Regions from separate parts of the Roseomonas sp. TF40 genome, predicted to be linked through region 2. Evidence: riboswitches for the same ligand, from Rfam matches in the RefSeq annotation. Region 2 holds a riboswitch; the other holds the start of a gene.

Region 1 (5,109 bases), on a different contig from region 2:
TATCGCCGCGCGCGCGGTGATAGCTGCGGATGGCGAGCAGCCCCGCATATTCGCCCGCGCTGCCGGCATTGGGCTGCAGCGAGACGGCGGCGAAGCCGGTGCAGGCGCAGAGCCAGGATTCGAGCCGGCGGATCATCTCCAGATAGCCCGTGGCCTGCTCGATCGGCGCGAAGGGATGGATCGCGCCGAAGCCGGGGAAGGTGACCGGGATCATCTCCGCCGTCGCGTTCAGCTTCATCGTGCAGGACCCCAGCGGGATCATGCTGCGGTTCAGCGCGACGTCCTTCTCCTCCAGCTTCTTCATGTAGCGCAGCATCGCGTGTTCCGCGTGATGCGCGTTGAAGACCTCGGCGGTCAGGATCGCGCTCGCCCGCGCGAGCGAATTCGGGATGCCGCCCTCGGTCTCCAGCCGGTCGAGCGGCAGCGCCACCGTGCCGGCGGCTTCCGCGATGGCGGCGCAGAGCGCGAGCAGATCCTCGCGCGTCACCGTCTCATCCAGCGCGATGCCGACGATGCCATCCTCGCGCCGCGCGAGGTTGAAGCCGCGCTTCAGCGCGCTGGCGATCAGCGCCTCGGCCTTCGCCCCCGCCTCGATCGCGATGGTGTCGAAGAAGTCGCGATGCGCCAGCGTGAAGCCGGCGCGCATCGCCGCCCCGGCGAGAAGGCGGGCCTGCAGCGCCACGCGCCGCGCAATTCGGGACAATCCCTCGGGGCCATGCCACACGGCATACATGCTCGCCATCACGGCAAGCAGCACCTGCGCAGTGCAGATGTTGGAGGTCGCCTTCTCGCGCCGGATATGCTGCTCGCGCGTCTGCAGCGCGAGGCGCATCGCGGGCTGGCCGGCGGCGTCGATGGAAACACCCACCAGGCGGCCCGGCATCAGGCGCTTATAGGCGTCCTTCACCGCCATATAGGCGGCGTGCGGCCCGCCATAGCCCATCGGCACGCCGAAGCGCTGGGTCGAGCCCACGACCACATCCGCGCCCATCTCGCCCGGCGGCGTCAGCAACACGAGGGAGAGCGGATCGGCGGCGACGATGGCGAGGCCACCCACGCCATGCACGGCCGCGATCTCGCGCGTCAGGTCGCGCACCTGGCCGGTGCTGCCCGGATATTGCAGCAGCAGCGCGAAGGGCTTCTTCGCGGCGGCCGCCGCAACGATTTCCGCAGGCGGCGCGACAACGACTTCGATGCCCAGCGGCTCGGCCCGCGCCACCACCACCGCGCGGGTCTGCGGGTGCAGGTCCGATGCGAGCAGCAGCGTGTCCGACTTCCCGCGCGTCGCGGCATGGGCGAGCGTCACGGCTTCCGCCGCCGCCGTCGCCTCATCGAGCAGCGAGGCATTGGCCACCGGCAGGCCGGTGAGGTCCGTGACCAGCGTCTGGAAGTTCAGCAGGGCCTCGAGGCGCCCCTGCGCGAGTTCCGCCTGATAGGGCGTATAGGCCGTGTACCAGCCGGGATTCTCGAGGATGTTGCGCAGGATCACCGGCGGCGTCAGCGTGCCGTGATAGCCCATGCCGATCAGCGACTTGATGTCGGCGCGGTTCTTCGCGGCGAGGCCGCGCAGCTCCGCGATCACCTCGGCCTCCGTCACCGCGGGCGGCAGCGGCAGGGCCTGCGCGCTGCGGATGGCGGCGGGCACGGTGCGCGCGGTCAGCGCATCGAGGCTCTCGGCGCCGACCACCTTCAGCATCGCCGCGATCTCGGCTTCCGAAGGCCCGATATGGCGGCGCGCGAATTCGCCCTTGTCCTCGAGCGCCGTCAGTTCACGCAGCGCGCTCATGCCAGCGTCTCCACGAAGGCCGCGTAGTCGGATTCGCTCATCAGCGCGGCAACGGCGGCGGGATCGACGCCCTCCATCTTGAAGAACCAGCCCTCGCCGGTCGGGGCCGAGTTGATCAGCGACGGATCATCGGCCAGCGCGCCGTTCACCGCGGAGATCTTCCCCGCCACCGGCGCATAGACGTCGGAGGCCGCTTTCACGCTCTCGACCACGGCGCAGGCCTCGGCCTCCGCCACCTCGCGGCCCACTTCCGGCAGGTCGACGAAGACCACGTCGCCCAGCGCGTTCTGCGCATGGTCGGTGATGCCGATGGTGGCGGTGCCGCCCTCGAGGCGCACCCATTCATGGTCCTTGGTGAAGCGCAGTTCGGCCATCGGGGTCACTCCTCAGCGGGCGTAGCGGTGGGGGATGAAGGGAAGCGGGGCGACACGGCCCGGCAGGGCCTTGCCGCGCACCATCAGTGACAAAACGGTGCCATCGGCGGCGCTGCTGCGCGCGACATAGCCCATGGCGACGGGTGCATTGGCGGAGGGGCCGAAGCCGCCGGAGGTGATCTCCCCCACCGCGGCGCCATCGACCTCGATCGGCGTATGCCCGCGCGCCGGCTGGCGCCCCTCGGGCTGGATGCCCACGCGCAGCCGCTTCGGGCCGTTGTCGAGTTCGCTGCGCACGCGCTCGGCGCCGCGGAAATCCCAGGCCATGCGGCGCCGCTTGCCGATGGTCCACACCAGGTTCGCCTCGACCGGGCTCGTGCCCTCATCGAGGTCATTGCCGTAGAGGCACAGCCCCGCCTCCAGCCGCAGCGAATCGCGCGCGCCGAGCCCTGCCGGCAGCACGCCCGGCAGGGCGAGCAGCGCCTTGGCCAGCATCTCGGCCTGCTCGGCGGGCACGGAGATCTCCACGCCATCCTCGCCCGTGTAGCCGCTGCGCGAGACGAGGGCCGGCACGCCGGCGATGTCGAACTCACCCACCCCCATGAAGCTCAGCGCGGCGATGCCCGGCGCCAGCGTGGCGATGGCCGGCACCGCGCCCGGGCCCTGGAGGGCGATCAGCGCGCGGTCGGGCAGCGGTCGCAGCGTGACCCCGGCGGGCAGCACGGATTCGATGGCGGGGATGTCCAGGTGCTTGCGGGAGGCGTTGAGCACCAGGAACAGCCGGTCGCCCATGTTGGCGACCATGAAATCGTCCAGGATGCCGCCCGATTCGGTCATCAGCAGCCCGTAGCGCTGCCGCCCGGGCTTGAGCGCCTGCACATCGGCCGGCGTCAGCGCCTCGAGCGCCGCGGCCGCGCCCGTGCCGACCAGCTCGGCTTGGCCCATATGGGAGACGTCGAACAGCCCGGCCGCGGCGCGGGTGTGCAGGTGCTCGGCCATGATGCCGGGCGCGTATTGCACCGGCATTGCATAGCCCGCGAAGGGCACCATGCGGGCGCCCAGGCTGCGATGCAGCGCGGCAAGCGGGGTTTCGAGCAGGTGCTCGTCGCTGACAGGTCCGGCCACGGTGCCCCCAAAGGCTCGCCCACGCCACAATGGCGCGGGACGTCTCCGTGGCCCCCCTCTGTCCCGGAACCTGAGAGATTCAGCGGCCGAAACGCGGCGGAACCGTGGTTCCTGCGCTGGCGCCTTTCTCCTTCGGTGCCACGCCCCGTTCGGGGTGCGGGCTTTCCAGAGGTCCCTCTCCGCGCGGCCCTTCTGCCTGAGCGTTTCCGGGGGCCGGTTGCGCCTTCGGCGGCGGATGCATCCCCGAGGGGACCACCCGCTCTCTCCCGCGCGGTGTCAGCGGGACCCGGGATATGACCCAGCCCCCCGCGCCGCGCAACCGTGGCAGGGTTGGAAAATCCCCTTCAGCGCGGCCCGCGCGCCCGATTATGCGCCAATTGCTCGGGCGTGAGCTGGAAAGAGATGCGGATGGCGTAGTCCACCGCCCGCACGCCCTCGCCCAGCGGCACGTTCACCCGCGCCGTTGCGCCGGGGCCGACGAGTCGCGGCACGTTGGTGGGGAAGGTCAGGCGCGTGGTGAAGGCCTGCCGGTCGAGCAGCGTGGTGTCCCCCACATCGCTCAGCGCGACGAACCAGGGCAGCTCCGCGGCGCGGCTCTCCGCGGCGGGGCCGCGCTCGGCCTCGAAGCGGGGGGTGATGCGCACGGAGAGCGCGGTGCGGTCCCGGCCCGTATAGTCGCAGGTGGCGTCGAAGCCGGTGAGCCGCGCATCCAGCACCATTGCCGTCAGGTCCCGCACGCCGCCCGTGCGGAAGACGGTCATGTCCGCGCCATCGGCCAGGATGGCGATTCGCGGGCAGGGCGCCTGGGTGGAGCCCAGCGGGCCGGAGGGCGCCGAGGAACAGGCGCCCAGCGCCAGCACTGCGCCGAGAATGGCCATGTGGCGTTGCGGGATCGTCATGGCGCCCACCTGTCCCCTTTGAAGCTGCGGCCCTGGCCGGTAGGATGGCCCCAGGGCCACCCTATCCGTGGTCTATCGCATTGCCACAGGCGCAGGGCCACCCCTGGGCGCCGACCAGAGAACCGGATCGCTTCCATGACCGCCGCGCCTGCCGACAAACCCCGGCTTACCGTGCTGCTCGCCGGCCCGCGCGGCTTCTGCGCCGGCGTGGACCGCGCCATCAAGATCGTGGAGGAGGCGCTGAAGCGCCACGGCAAGCCGGTCTATGTCCGCCACGAGATCGTCCACAACCGCTTCGTGGTGGAGAGCCTGGAACGCCAGGGTGCGATCTTCGTCGAGGAATTGTCCGAGATTCCCGATGACGGCCAGCCCGTGGTGTTCAGCGCCCATGGCGTGCCGAAATCCGTCCCCGCCGAGGCCGCCGAGCGCAGGATGTTCGCCCTCGACGCCACCTGCCCGCTGGTCAGCAAGGTGCACCGCGAGGCCGAGCGCCATTTCGGCAAGGGGCTGCACACGCTGCTGATCGGCCATGCCGGCCATCCGGAGGTGATCGGCACCATGGGCCAGCTGCCGCCCGGCGCCGTGACGCTGGTCGAGGATGCCGAGCAGGCGCGCACCATCATGCCGCCCAGCGGCCAGGGCCTCGCCTTCACCACCCAGACGACGCTCTCGGTGGACGACACGGCGGAGATCGTGGCGATCCTGCAGGCGCGCTTCCCCGACATCGCTGGCCCGGCGAAGGAGGACATCTGCTACGCCACCACCAACCGTCAGGCCGCCGTGAAGGCCATCGCGGCGCGCGGGGCGGAGCTGGTGATCGTGGTCGGGGCGCCGAACAGCTCCAATTCCGTGCGCCTCGCGGAGGTCGCGAAGCGCGCCGGCGCGGCGCGGGCCCTGCTGGTGCAGCGCGGTGCCGACCTCGACC
Region 2 (5,109 bases):
CGTGGCGCGCTGGGCGCTGGCACGCGGCGGCCATGTGCGCACCGGGCTCGAGGACAACGTGCGCCTCGACCGCCACACGCTGGCCCCCTCCAACGCCGCGCTGGTGCGGCGCACCGCCGAACTGGCCGCGGAGGCCGGCCGCCCCGTGGCAGACGCCGCGACCGCGCGCCGGATCCTGGGCCTGCCGCAGATCGTGGTGCGGAGAGCCGCGTGATGGCGCCTTCCTGCGTCCGGATCGCCGCCGCCCCTGGTGGCGGATGCCAGCGGGAGAGCGACGCCGTGATGCGCCGCCGCACCCTGCTGGCGCTGGCGGGTGGCCTGCCGCTGCCCGCCCTGGCACAGCCCGCGCGCCCCTGGCCGGAGCGGCCGCTGCGCCTGATCGTTCCCTTCCCGCCGGGCGGGGCGATCGACGCCATGGCGCGCCTGCTCGCCACCCCGATGGCCGAGGCGCTGGGCCAGCCGGTGGTGGTGGAGAACCGCCCCGGCGCCGGCGGCACGACCGGCACCGGGCTGGCGGCCCAGGCCAATGACGGCCATACGCTGCTGATGGTCTCGATCGCCCATGCCGTGAACGCGGCGCTCTATCCGCGCCTGCCCTATGCGGAGGCCGACTTCGTCCCGGTCGGACCGGTCGCCGTGGTGCCGAACGTCCTGGTTGTTCCCGCGGCACGGCCCTGGCGCAGTGTCGGCGACCTTGTCGCCGAGGCCCGCCGGCGGCCGGGCGCGCTGACCTACGCCTCCGCCGGCAGCGGCACCTCCATCCACCTGGCCGGCGCGCTTTTCGCCGATCTCGCCGGCCTCGCGCTGGAGCATGTGCCCTATCGCGGTTCGGGACCGGCGGTGACGGACCTCGTCGCCGGGCGCGTGGACATGATGTTCGACAGCGTCACCTCCGCCGGTCCGCACATCGCCTCCGGCCGGCTCGTCGCGCTGGCCGTCACCACCTCCCGCCGCATCGCCGCCTTCCCGGACTTGCCGACGATGGCCGAGGCCGGGGTGGCCGGCTTTGCCGTGGACCCCTGGTTCGCCATGGTCGCGCCGCGCGCCCTGCCGGAGCCGGCGCGCGCCCCGCTATCGGCGCTGCTGACCCGGCTGCTCGACGATGCGGCGATCGCCGAGCGTTTCGCGCGGATCGGCGCGGAGCCGATGGCAGGCAGCGCGGACTCGCTGGCGCGCCTGCTGGCGGCGGAGACGGCGACCTGGGGCGCCTTCGTCCGGCGCACCGGCATCCGGCCGGAATGACGCGGCGATGCTGATCCATCGCGCGATCCCGGCGTTGCGCGCGGCACTGGCCCGATGGCGCGCCGATGGGGCGCGCGTGGCGCTGGTGCCGACGATGGGCGCGCTGCATGAGGGCCATCTGTCGCTGATCGCCGCGGCGCGCGCGGCGGCCGATGTCGTCATTGCCTCGATCTTCGTGAACCCGACGCAGTTCGGACCGAATGAGGATCTCGCGCGCTATCCGCGCGACGAGGCGGGCGACCTCGCGAAGCTGCGGGGCGCGGGTTGTGACCTGGCCTGGCTGCCGACGGTCGAGGCGATGTACCCGGCGGGCAACGCCACCTCCGTCGAGGTGCGCGGCGTCTCCGAAGGCTTCGAGGGCGCGGCGCGGCCGGGCCATTTCGCCGGCGTCGCCACGGTCTGCACCAAGCTCTTCCTGCAGACGGGCGCCGATGTCGCCGCCTTCGGCGAGAAGGACTGGCAGCAATTGCAGGTCGTGCGTCGCGCCGCGCGCGACCTCGACATCCCGATCCGCATTCTGTCCGTGCCGACGATGCGCGAACCGGACGGCCTCGCGCTCTCCTCGCGCAACCGTTTCCTCGCGCCTGCCGAGCGTGCGACCGCGCCACAGCTTCATGCCGCGCTGCGCCGCGCCGCGGCGCGGATCGGCGCGGGCGGAACGGTGCGCGCCGTGCTGGCCGAGGAGGAAGCCGCGCTGCGTCATGCCGGCTTCGCGCCCGACTATCTCGCGCTGGTCGCGGCCGAGACGCTGCGCCCGCTGGAGGCGATGATGCCGGCCACACCGATGCGGCTGCTCGCGGCCGCACGGCTCGGCACGGTGCGTCTTCTCGACAACATCGCTCTGTCGGACACGATGGCATGACGCAATCCGCTTGACGTGCATGCCGCATCGTCGGCATGAAGATTTTGCGGGAGAGTCCGCATCGGCATCGCGGCCGGTGTGGCGCCGAAGGAGCAACCGCCCCGGAAACTCTCAGGCTCACGTACCGCGCTGAAACTGGAACTCTGGAAAGTGGAGCAGCCGCTCCCGCCGACGGTGTAAGTCGCTGCCCCGCGAGGGGGCACGATGATGCTCTCAGGCCAATGACAGAGGGGGCATTCGAACCCGCGCGGGGCGCGCGGGAGGAGAATGCGCATGTCCCGTTCTGAACGCGATTCGGTCGCCGTGATCGGCGCCGGCATCACCGGCATCACAACCGCCTACAACCTGGCCCGCCGCGGCCATGCGGTGACGGTCTTCGACCGCCACCCCTATGCGGCGATGGAGACGTCCTTCGCCAATGGCGGACAGCTCTCGGCCTCGAATGCCGAGGTCTGGAACAGCTGGTCCACCGTGCTGAAGGGCCTGAAGTGGATGGTCTCGCCCGGTGCCCCCCTGCTGGTGAGCCCGAAGCCCTCCTGGCACAAGCTCTCCTGGATGGCGGAGTTCGTCGCCGCGATCCCGCGCCACGAGGAGAACACGATCACCACCGCGCGCCTGGCGATCGAGGCGCGCCAGCATCTGCGCCGCATGGCCGAGGAAGAGGGCATCGACTTCGACGCCGAGGATCGCGGCATCCTGCATTTCTACGCGACCAAGGCGGAGTTCGACGCGGCCGCGCGCGTCACGGCGCTGCTCGCCAAGGGCGGGCTCGAGCGCCGCGCGGTCACGCCCGCCGAGATCCGCTCGATTGAGCCGGCGCTGCAGGGCGACATCTATGGCGGCTTCTACACGCCATCCGACTTCACCGGCGACATCCACAAATTCACCAACGGGCTCGCGCTGGCCTGCGCGCGGCACGGCGTGACGATGCGCTATTCAACGGAGGTGCTCGCCGCCGATGCGGGCGCGCAGGGCGTCGCGGTGGTGTGCCGCTCGACCGAGCCGACGGCCGATGGCGCGCCGCACCCGCGTGAGACGCACCGCTTCGACAAGGTCGTGGTCTGCGGGGGGGTGATGTCCCGCCGGCTGGGCGAGGCGCTGGGCGACCGGATCAATGTCTATCCGGTGAAGGGCTACTCCATCACCGTGCAGCTCGACGACCCGGCCGACCAGGCCGCCGCGCCCTGGGTCAGCCTGCTCGACGACAAGGCGAAGATCGTCACCAGCCGGCTCGGCGCGCGGCGGTTCCGCGTGGCGGGCACGGCCGAGTTCAACGGCTACAACCGCGACATCCGCGCCGAGCGCATCGCCCCGCTCGTCGCCTGGTGCCGCGCGCATTTCCCGGGCATGAGCACGCGCCACGCGGTGCCCTGGGCAGGCCTGCGGCCGATGATGCCGGACATGATGCCGCGCGTGGCGCGCGGACGCAGCCCGCGGGTGTTCTACAACACCGGCCACGGGCATCTGGGCTGGACGCTCTCCGCCGCAACGGCCGATGCGGTGGCCGCGCTGGTGGGGGCGCGCGCGAACGCGTAGCGGCACGCCGCCAGCGTCACGTACCGTAAACGTTTGCGCACGGCCGACCTACCATGTAGGTCGGCCCTTCCCATCTGTCTTGGCGATCGTGCGCTGGGTATCACACCACCTCGGTGCGATTGGAACGTGTCGTCGCGATGAGCAGGTAATGGATGCGGAGGAACAGAAGGACCTCCTGCTGAGCCTTCCACCGGACGCGCCCGTGCGCACGATACTTCACGCGGATCCTTCACCGGTCAGCCCCAGGTCGCGCATTCGCTTCCACAGGGTCGTCCGCGAGACACCGAGCAGGCGCGCAGCCTCGGATCGGCTGCCAGCCGTATGCCGGAGCGCATCCTCGATCGCCTGCCGCGCTGCCTCGTCCAACGCATCCTCTAGAGACCCCGCGCGTTGGTCGGCAGGAGGATCCAGCACGCCCTCAGGAAACAATTCCTCGGGCCTCAGTTCCTCATCCTCGCTGAGCGCAACGGCACGTTCGATGCGATTGCGCAACTCACGAACATTCCCAGGCCAATCATGCACCGAGAGTGCGGCCAACGCCGCTTCGCCCAGGCGGCGCGGTCCGAGCCCGAAGCGGGCGAGCGTTTCGGCCAGCAGCCGTGCCGAGAGGCCTGGCACATCCTCGGGCCGCTGGCGGAGCGGGGGTATCGACACGGTAAGGACGTTGAGTCGATAGAACAGATCCTCCCGGAACAGGCCCTGCCGCACACGGGTCGCCAGATCGGCATGCGTGGCCGCGACAATGCGTGCCGCGAAAGGGCGCTCCGCGGTAGCGCCAACCGGCAGGAAGCTGCGCTCCTGGAGCAGGCGGAGCAGTTTTGCCTGCAGCTCGGGCGACAATTCAGCGACCTCATCGAGCAGCAGCGTCCCTGCGCCCGCCCGCTCCATGACGCCAATCTTGCGCGCAACCGCCCCTGTGAAGGCGCCGCGCTCATGCCCGAACAGCGTGCTCTCGGCCAGATCACGCGGTATTGCAGCACAGTTGACGGCAACGAAGGGATGCGCGCGACGTGCCGAAGCAGCGTGCAGCAGCCGCGCGGCGACTTCCTTGCCAACACCGGTTTCCCCGGTCAGGACCACGGACATGTCCACCCGCGCCGCCTTGCGGAGTGTCGTCTCCACCGCGCGCATGGCGGCCGAAACGCCGAGCGGCGGTAGCTCCCCTGGATCCGAAGCGGGTGGCGGCCCCGCGAGCGCCGCGCCGAGTTCCGCCATCAGCCGATCCACATCCACCGGCTTGGTGAGATAGTCGCGCGCCCCAGCACGGACCAGGCGTACGGCCTGCTGCACCTCCCCGTAGGCCGTCATGAAGAATGCCGGCATGGCCCCGCAATCGCCGACGAGGCGGCGGTACACCTCCTCGCCTGACATGTCGGGCAAGCGGATATCGCTGACCACCGCATCGGGGCGCAGCGCGCCCGCCTCACGCAGGGCCTCGGCGCCGCTTGTCGCGAGGCGCGGACGATAGC

What was found. A riboswitch is a leader RNA that binds a small molecule or an ion and turns the genes downstream of it on or off. The one in region 2 is predicted to bind glycine.
Region 1: linked by a shared signal. The riboswitch ahead of gcvT (glycine cleavage system aminomethyltransferase GcvT) and the one ahead of AC2D9U_RS22235 (D-amino acid dehydrogenase) in region 2 are both predicted to bind glycine.

What each region holds. Positions count from the first base shown of each region.
Region 1 is NZ_JBXVVR010000002.1:784,836-789,944, forward strand. Features, by position in the region: gene gcvP (aminomethyl-transferring glycine dehydrogenase) at 1-1,786, opposite strand, end outside; gene gcvH (glycine cleavage system protein GcvH) at 1,783-2,160, opposite strand; gene gcvT (glycine cleavage system aminomethyltransferase GcvT) at 2,173-3,285, opposite strand; glycine riboswitch at 3,341-3,457, opposite strand; glycine riboswitch at 3,460-3,564, opposite strand; gene AC2D9U_RS09755 (hypothetical protein) at 3,630-4,184, opposite strand; gene ispH (4-hydroxy-3-methylbut-2-enyl diphosphate reductase) at 4,320-5,109, shown strand, end outside.
Region 2 is NZ_JBXVVR010000010.1:80,744-85,852, forward strand. Features, by position in the region: gene AC2D9U_RS22220 (3-oxoadipate:acetyl-CoA acetyltransferase) at 1-214, shown strand, start outside; gene AC2D9U_RS22225 (tripartite tricarboxylate transporter substrate-binding protein) at 283-1,242, shown strand; gene panC (pantoate--beta-alanine ligase) at 1,250-2,104, shown strand; glycine riboswitch at 2,142-2,241, shown strand; gene AC2D9U_RS22235 (D-amino acid dehydrogenase) at 2,378-3,640, shown strand; gene AC2D9U_RS22240 (sigma-54-dependent transcriptional regulator) at 3,857-5,109, opposite strand, start outside.